Hydrogenophaga sp. SL48: one gene and its partner. The protein of the gene in region 1 interacts with the protein of each later gene in a pairwise test. Links are inferred from orthologs where the notes say so. Each region holds a gene or a part of one and is shown on either strand. Other genes may lie near its edges.

Evidence for each region. The genes of interacting proteins can lie anywhere in the genome.
Region 2: the proteins of IM738_RS07310 (region 1) and IM738_RS08400 interact in binary tests that used the Escherichia coli proteins (3 or more experiments, as listed by UniProt). The link is inferred for Hydrogenophaga sp. SL48 from one-to-one orthologs.

The regions. Positions count from the first base shown.
Region 1 is NZ_CP063400.1:1,533,339-1,537,272, reverse strand. The notes cover bases 742-3,556. They hold IM738_RS07310 (DNA polymerase III subunit chi), read right to left. Parts: upstream 2,459-3,556; coding sequence 2,024-2,458; downstream 742-2,023. Other genes in these bases: IM738_RS07305 (leucyl aminopeptidase), read right to left, coding at 2,472-3,556; IM738_RS07315 (branched-chain amino acid ABC transporter substrate-binding protein), read right to left, coding at 742-1,838. Also shown: IM738_RS07320 (helix-turn-helix domain-containing protein), read right to left, coding at 1-372; more of IM738_RS07315, read right to left, coding at 630-741; more of IM738_RS07305, read right to left, coding at 3,557-3,934. UniProt on the Escherichia coli protein: Part of the beta sliding clamp loading complex, which hydrolyzes ATP to load the beta clamp onto primed DNA to form the DNA replication pre-initiation complex.
Region 2 is NZ_CP063400.1:1,739,185-1,742,702, forward strand. The notes cover bases 1-2,958. They hold IM738_RS08400 (DNA polymerase III subunit delta'), read right to left. Parts: upstream 2,020-2,958; coding sequence 982-2,019; downstream 1-981. Other genes in these bases: IM738_RS08390 (TatD family hydrolase), read right to left, coding at 1-508; IM738_RS08395 (PilZ domain-containing protein), read right to left, coding at 567-938; tmk (dTMP kinase), read right to left, coding at 2,016-2,708; mltG (endolytic transglycosylase MltG), read right to left, coding at 2,715-2,958. In the rest of the region: more of mltG, read right to left, coding at 2,959-3,518. UniProt on the Escherichia coli protein: Part of the beta sliding clamp loading complex, which hydrolyzes ATP to load the beta clamp onto primed DNA to form the DNA replication pre-initiation complex.

The DNA of each region.
Region 1 (3,934 bases):
GCGCTCCACACCTTCGAGAATGCTCTGCAACGGCGCGATCGGTTCTGTGCGGGCGCCGTTGGGCGGCGCGTTCGCGCTCTCCAGCGCCAGGGGCGTGTCCAGCAAGCCCCCGTCGCTCATCACCAGGGCTTGCTCCAGATAAGAGCGCAGCTCACGGACATTGCCGCGCCATTCGCGTCCCATGATGTCGCGCAGGAAGGTCTCGGACATCGCCAGCGGTCGTCCCTGCTCCAGCACCAGCGACGCGAGCAGCCGTTCGGTCAGCCAGCGGATGTCTTCGGGGCGTTCACGCAATGGCGGCAAAACGATCCTGTTTGCTCTTGCCAAGGGCGAAGAAGCGGTCTGCTTCCTGAACATCGGCAGCGTGTCCAAACGCAAAACCAGGCGGCTGCACCCTGAGGTACACAGCTTCGTGAGTGCGCTTTGACCGCCCGGCCAAGGAAACCACTCTCAATCCTCCCGAAATCCGTCCACCGTGCCTGGGCCCCTAGGCATGGTTCTCACAAGCCGCTGTCCACTTGCGATCGCATTGCAGCGCCTCCATGTTCATTCATTCGCCACAAAAAAGGCCACCCTGAGGTGGCCTTTTTCTTTGGCAGCGGAAATCCCGCCGCTTCGATCCCGCCTGATCAGCGGATCACGGCGATGGTGGTGCGGGCGCCGCCCTTGTAGGTCATCAGCGTCAGGGCACCGTTCTTGATGTCGCCCTTTTCGTCGAACGCGATATTGCCGGTCACGCCTTTGTGCTCGATGGCCTTGAGTGCCGGCAGGTACTTGGCCGGCTCAGACGAGTTGGCCTTGACCATGGCTTCGGCCATCACCTTCACCGCGTCGTACACGTAGGGGGCATACACCTGAACGTCGGTACCGAACTTGGTCTTGAAGTCGGCGCGGAACTTCTCCATGCCAGCCTTCTGCTCGCCTTCAACGCCACCGGCTTCTGCGCAGTAGACCTGATCGTCGGCCATGCCGTCGCCAGCCAGCTTGGGCAGCTCGCTGGAGCAGATGCCGTCGCCGCCCATGAACTTGGCCTTGATGCCGAGGGCCTTCATCTGCTTGAGCATCGGGCCGGCCACTGCGTCCATGCCGCCGAAGAACACCACGTCGGGCTTCTTGGCCTTCAAGGTGGTCAGGATGGCATTGAAGTCGGTGGCTTTGTCGTTGGTGAATTCACGACCCACAACCTTGCCGCCGGCAGCCGTCACGCCTTTTTCGAACTCGTCGGCCACGCCTTGGCCGTAAGCGGTGCGGTCGTCAATGACGGCGACGTTCTTGCCCTTGAGGGTTTCCACGGCGTACTTGCCGAGGGTGCCACCGAGGTGCACGTCGTCAGCCACCATGCGGAACACGCCAGCGTAACCCTGGCGGGTGTACTTGGGGTTGGTGGCCGAGGGGGAGATCTGGGGAATGCCTGCGTCGTTGTAGATCTGCGAAGCGGGGATGGTGGTTCCGGAGTTCAGGTGACCGATCACACCGGCCACCTTCGCGTCCACCAGCTTTTGTGCGGCGGCGGTGCCTTGCTTCGGATCGGCCGCGTCGTCTTCGGCCAGCAACTCGAACTTGGCGGGCTTGCCATCGATGGTCAGGCCAGCGGCGTTGAGTTCTTCAACGGCCATCTTGGCGCCGTTTTCGTTGTCTTTGCCGAGGTGGGCAATGGCACCACTGGTCGGACCCACGTGACCGATCTTGATCACACCGTCGGCGGCCGGGGCTGGAGCGGGTGCTGCGGCAGGTGCTTCAGCAGCAGGAGCGGCTGCCGGAGCGGCCTCTTCTTTTTTGCCGCAAGCAACCAGAGCGACGGCCGCAGCAATAACGGCCAGTTTGATGTTCATGTGCATAGATATCCTCGGAAAGGAATAAAGGTTGGAATGCGGAGGGAACTTTTTCTCCACACCCATAAAGATACTCCAAAACACCAGCACTTTCGCGGGCTGCGCCTTATTTGCGCGGCATCTCCGAGGGTTTGCCCCAGCCCGTATCACGCCAACGCATGGGCCATAAGGCGTGCGCATGAATGCGGGAGTCAGCTGTCCCGGACGGCGGCGAGATCGTGCGACAACGGCTCAAGGCCAGCGGCCTTGTACTGCCGCCACCGCTCGCGCGCTCCCTGGCGGTCCTCTGTGCCGCCCCCCACCAGTTCGATGACCCTGTCGAACCGCCCCACCTCCGCCGGCATGGCACTGCCTATGTTGACCAGCACATCGGCGGCAAAACCGTCCGTCTCGCGGGCACTCAGCAGAATGGGGGAGTGCCGCAGCACGTGCGCCGGGTCGGAACCGCGGGCGTGCGGCACGAACTCGCCCTGCCCCATGAGCCAGAGCGCAAGGTCCAGCGCGTCGAGGGTGGGCTCATCGCCCAGCACCAGCAGCCTCGACCCCTTCAGGTAGGCTTTGCGCAGCAGTCGACAGGCGTAGGCTCGCTTGTCGCCCACGTTGAGATGGAAAGCAACCTCGGTCATGACGACCAGGCGGTCAAGCTCGCCGAGACGCCGCCACAACCCTGCGCTTTTTCTGAACGGGTTTGTCGTTCTCCGCCAAAGAGGCTTGATCAACCAGATACTGAAGCAGCAACGGCACGGGTCGTCCGGTGGAGCCTTTGGCGGCACCGCTCTTCCAGGCCGTGCCCGCGATGTCCAGGTGCACCCAAGGCGTCTCGGCGACAAACTTCTGGAGGAACTTGGCGGCGGTGATGGCCCCGCCCGCGCGTCCAGCGACGTTGCCCATGTCGGCAAAGTTGGACTTGAGTCCCTCGGCATAGTCCTCGTCCAGCGGCATGCGCCAGCACAGGTCGAGGGAGCGGTCCCCGGCCACACGGAAGGCATCGGCCAGCTCTTCGCGGTTGGAGAACAGCCCGGAACGAACGGCTCCGAGCGCAATGACACAGGCCCCGGTGAGGGTCGCGATATCGACCACACAACGGGGCTTGAACCGCGCCGCGTAGGTCAACGCGTCGCACAGGATCAAGCGCCCTTCTGCGTCGGTGTTGAGGATCTCGATGGTCTGCCCGCTCATGCTGGTGACCACGTCCCCAGGCTTCACCGCCAGCCCGTCGGGCATGTTTTCACAACTGGGGATGATGCCGACCACGTTGATGGCGGGTTGCAGCTCAGCCAGCGCAGCGAAGGTGCCCAGCACACTCGCCGCCCCGCCCATGTCGAACTTCATCTCGTCCATCTCGGCCGCTGGCTTGATGGAAATGCCACCGGTGTCGAAGGTGATGCCCTTGCCCACCAGCACCACGGGGGCACTGCCCTTGGCTCCACCCTGGTACTGCATCACGATGAAGCGCAGCGGTTCGGCCGACCCACGGGCCACGGCCAGGAATGCGCCCATGCCCAACGCGGCCACTTCTTTCGGCCCGAGCACCTCGGTCTTGATGCGTGGTTTGCGACCGAGCTTGCGTGCCACGTCGGCCAGCTGGCTGGGTGTGGCGTGGTTGGCGGGTCGGTTCGCCCACTCCTTGGCCAGTTCCACCCCCGTCACCAGGGCCTGCCCCATCTGGAACTCCTGACGCGATGCCGCCAGATCTTTCACACCGAGCACGATCTGCTGGAGCGATCTCGCGTGCGCCGAGGGTTTGGTGGTCACGTAGCTGTAGGTCGCGTCGGCCGCGGCGGTCATGGCCGTGCGCACCACGGTGGCATCGCGCTCCAGCAAAGACAGCAACACACCCAGCTTCTTGACACCAGGCACCTTCAACTGACTCAGACCCGCTGTCATCGCCTTGCGCACCGCCGTGGCCGACCCGTCACCCGCACGGACCAGCACCACACGGCTCGCCTTGAAGCCAGCGGGGCGGTAGCACGACAGGCACTTGCCTGCGCCTGACTCCAGATCACCTCGGCGCAAAGCCTCGCGAACCAGCTCGGTCAGCGCATCGTCACCGTCGGCAGCGACCAGGCTGTCGGGCACGAGCACCAACACGGCGTCCACGG
Region 2 (3,518 bases), 210 kb from region 1 along the record:
CCGTGAAGCAGTGGAACACGCCGCGGGATGGCGGCAGCGCTTCACCACCCGCGCTGGAGGCGAAACCGCCCTCTTCTTTCAGGATGGCCAGGGTGTCGTCAGATGCGCTGCGGGTGTGGATCACGAGCGGCAGGTCGGTCCCACGGCCGGCCTGAATGTGGACCCTGTAGCGGTCTCGCTGCCATTCCATGTCGGCGAGGCTTCGTCCGTTGAGGCGGTAGTAGTCCAGACCGGTTTCGCCAATGCCCACCACGCGCGGGCGCGCCGCACGCTCCAGGAGGTCTTGGAGGCTGGGCTCCTGAACCCCTTCGTTGTCCGGGTGCACGCCGACCGTGGACCACAGGTTGGTGTGGTCGCGCGCCAGAGCATGCACCGCCTCGAATTCTTCCAGCGTGGTGCAAATGCAGAGCGCGCGGTCGACCTGGGCCGTATCCATGGCCGAAAGAATGGCCGGCAACTGGGCGGTGAGCTCGGGAAAGCTCAGGTGGCAATGGGAGTCGGTGAACATGCAGAGGAAACAGGTTCAAGGCATGCGGGCCACGTGGCCGGGCCTTGGAAACAGACGATCAGATGGTCTGGGTGGGGCGATCGGAACCCAGGCTCGTGCCCAGGATCTCTTCGATCTTGAGTTTGAGGAGCCTCGACTTCTCGTCGGCCGGAAATCGGATGCCCACGCCCTGGGTGCGACCGCCTTGCGCCTTGGCCGGCGTCACCCAGGCCACCTTGCCGGCCACCGGATACCGCTGGGGATCGTCGGGCAGGCTGAGCAGCACGTACACATCATCGCCAATGCGGTAGTCGCGCGACGAGGGAATGAAGATGCCGCCCTCGGTGAACAGGGGGATGTAGGCGGCATACAGAGCCGCTTTCTCCTTGATGGAGAGCTGAATCACGCTCGGCCGCGACGACGCTGGGGTAGGGACGGGGCTGGTGCTCATGGCGTCGAAGTTTAGCGGCAAACCCGGCCCGTGGCGCCAGGCATCAGGTTCGCTGGGACGTGCGCGCGAGCGCCTGTCGCGTCGCCGCGACCCAGGCCTCCTGCATCAGACCCGGGTTGTAAGGGTGCTCCACCGTTCGGGCGGCCTGCATCAGCGCACCCGACCAGCGCGCCAACGCCATCCAGCGCGGCGCGGGTGGAAGGCTGTCGGCAGGGAAAAACCGGGGCGATGCACCGGCGGCCACCGACATCAGGTCGTGACACAGTTTTTGCAGCAGCTCCAGCTGTTGCGAGGCGGTCCAGTCGGACAGCAGCGACCAGTCTCCCTTGGCCAGCGCGCGCGGCAGTTCGCTCCAGCGCGCCGCAGCCAGACCGCTGCGCCCCCAGGCCAGCGCGTCGTCGGGTCGCCCACCCGAGGCCTGCAGCCAGACCCTCGCCTGTTCAGCGCCCGGGTCTTTGGCGCCCTCTGCCCGAGCCTGCGTCTGTAGCCATTCAAGCGCTTCGGCTTCGGCAGGCCAGGTCATCACATGGGTCTGGCAGCGGCTGCGGATGGTGGGCAACAACTGGTGCGTGGCCTCGCTGGCGAGCACGAAGCGGGTGTCGCCGGCCGGCTCTTCCAGTGTCTTGAGCAAGGCGTTGGCGGTCACGTGGTTCATGCGCTCGGCCGGGTACACCAGCACCGCCGTGCCACGCCCGCGCGCGCTGGTGCGCTGCGCGAAAGCCACCATGTCGCGCATGGCGTCGACGCGGATTTCCTTGCTGGGCTTGCGCTTCTTGTCGTCGATCTCTTTCTGGGCGGATTCCGAGAGCGGCCAGCCGCGCTCCAGCAGCACCGTCTCCGGCATCAGCACCACCAGATCGGGGTGGGCGCGGCTGCCGACCAGATGGCAGCTTCCGCACGCGCCACAGGCGCCCGCCGGCGTGGGTTGCTCGCACAACCAGGCCTGCGCCACGCCCAGGCCGAGATCGTATTGACCCAGGCCAGACGGTCCTTGCAGCAGCCAGGCGTGGCCGCGCTGGCTGAGCAATTGCGACAGCTGCCGCTGAATCCACGGCGCGGCGATGGCAGGCGTGGCGCTCATCGGGGACCGCTGTTGGCCGCGACCATGATGGACAACCAGCCGCGCCGCACGAAGGTGCTGGTGAGCTGTTGCCAGACCTGGTGCCGGGGCTGATCGGCCTGGATGCGGGCAAACCGGCCGGGATCGGCCTCGGCCCGAACTGCGTAACCGGCGGCCACGTTGCGGAAGAAGTCCAGCGGCTGGGCCTCGAAACGGTCTGGCGCGCGCGCGTCGGCCAGGCGGGCGGCGGCCGTTTCGGGCGGCAGGTCAAACCACACGGTCAGGTCGGGCTGGCGCAGGGTGTTGGCCGGGGCGGCGGGCGTCGATTGCACCCAACGCTCCAGTGTCCCGAGCACGCCCAGATCAAACCCTCGTCCGCCGCCCTGGTAGGCAAAGGTCGCGTCGGTGAACCGGTCGCACAACACCACCTCGCCGCGCGCCAGCGCCGGCTCGATCACATTCATCAGGTGGTCGCGCCGCGCGGCAAACACCAGCAGCGACTCGGTGAGCGGGTCCATCGGATCGTTCAGCACCAGCGCGCGAAGCTTCTCGGCCAGCAGCGTGCCTCCAGGCTCGCGCGTCAGCGTGACGGTACGGCCTTGTCCGCGGAACGCGTCGGCCAGCCCGGCAATGTGGGTGGACTTGCCGGCACCGTCGATGCCTTCGAAGCTGATGAAGAGGCCTCGGGCCTGGGAAGTCGGGTGGGGCATGTTTGGTCAGCGCTGCAGCTGGTACTGGCGCACTGCCGCATTGTGTTCTTCCAGGGTGGCGCTGAAGACGCTGCTGCCGTCGCCGCGTGCCACGAAGTACAGCGCCGGCGTGGTGGCCGGCTGGACGGCGGCCTTCAGCGACGCCCAGCCCGGCATGGCAATCGGCGTGGGCGGCAAGCCGGCGCGGGTGTAGCTGTTGTAGGGCGTGTCGGCCAGCAGGTCGGCGCGGCGCAGGTTGCCGTCGAAGCGTTCACCCAGGCCGTAGATCACGGTGGGGTCGGTCTGCAGCCGCATGCCGATGCGCAGCCGGTTGCTGAACACGCCGCCCACCATTGCGCGATCGGCTTCGGTACCGGTTTCTTTTTCAATGATGCTCGCCAGGATCAGCGCCTCGTCGGGAGCACGCAGTGGCGAGGCCGGGTCGCGTTGCGCCCAGGCCTGGCCCAGCCGCTCTTCCATGGCCAGGGCGGCCTGGCGCAACACGCTGGAGGCCGGGGCATGGCGAACCATGCGGTAGGTGTCGGGGAAAAACCGGCCTTCGGGATGGCGACCGGGGAAGCCGATGCGCGCCATCACGCCAGCCGCGTCCAGCCCCTCCAGGTCTTGCGTCAGGTCGGGCGAGCGCCGCACGGCGGCCAGCAGCTCGCGAAAGTTCCAGCCTTCCAGCAGAGTGAGGCTGCGCAGCGCCTGCTCCCCCTTCACGAGCTGGTTCAGCAAGCCTCGCGGCGTGGTGCCCGGCTTGATTTCATAGGTGCCGGCCTTGATGCCCCGCGCCTGCCCCGAGACCCGGAACCACGCGTACAGCAAAGT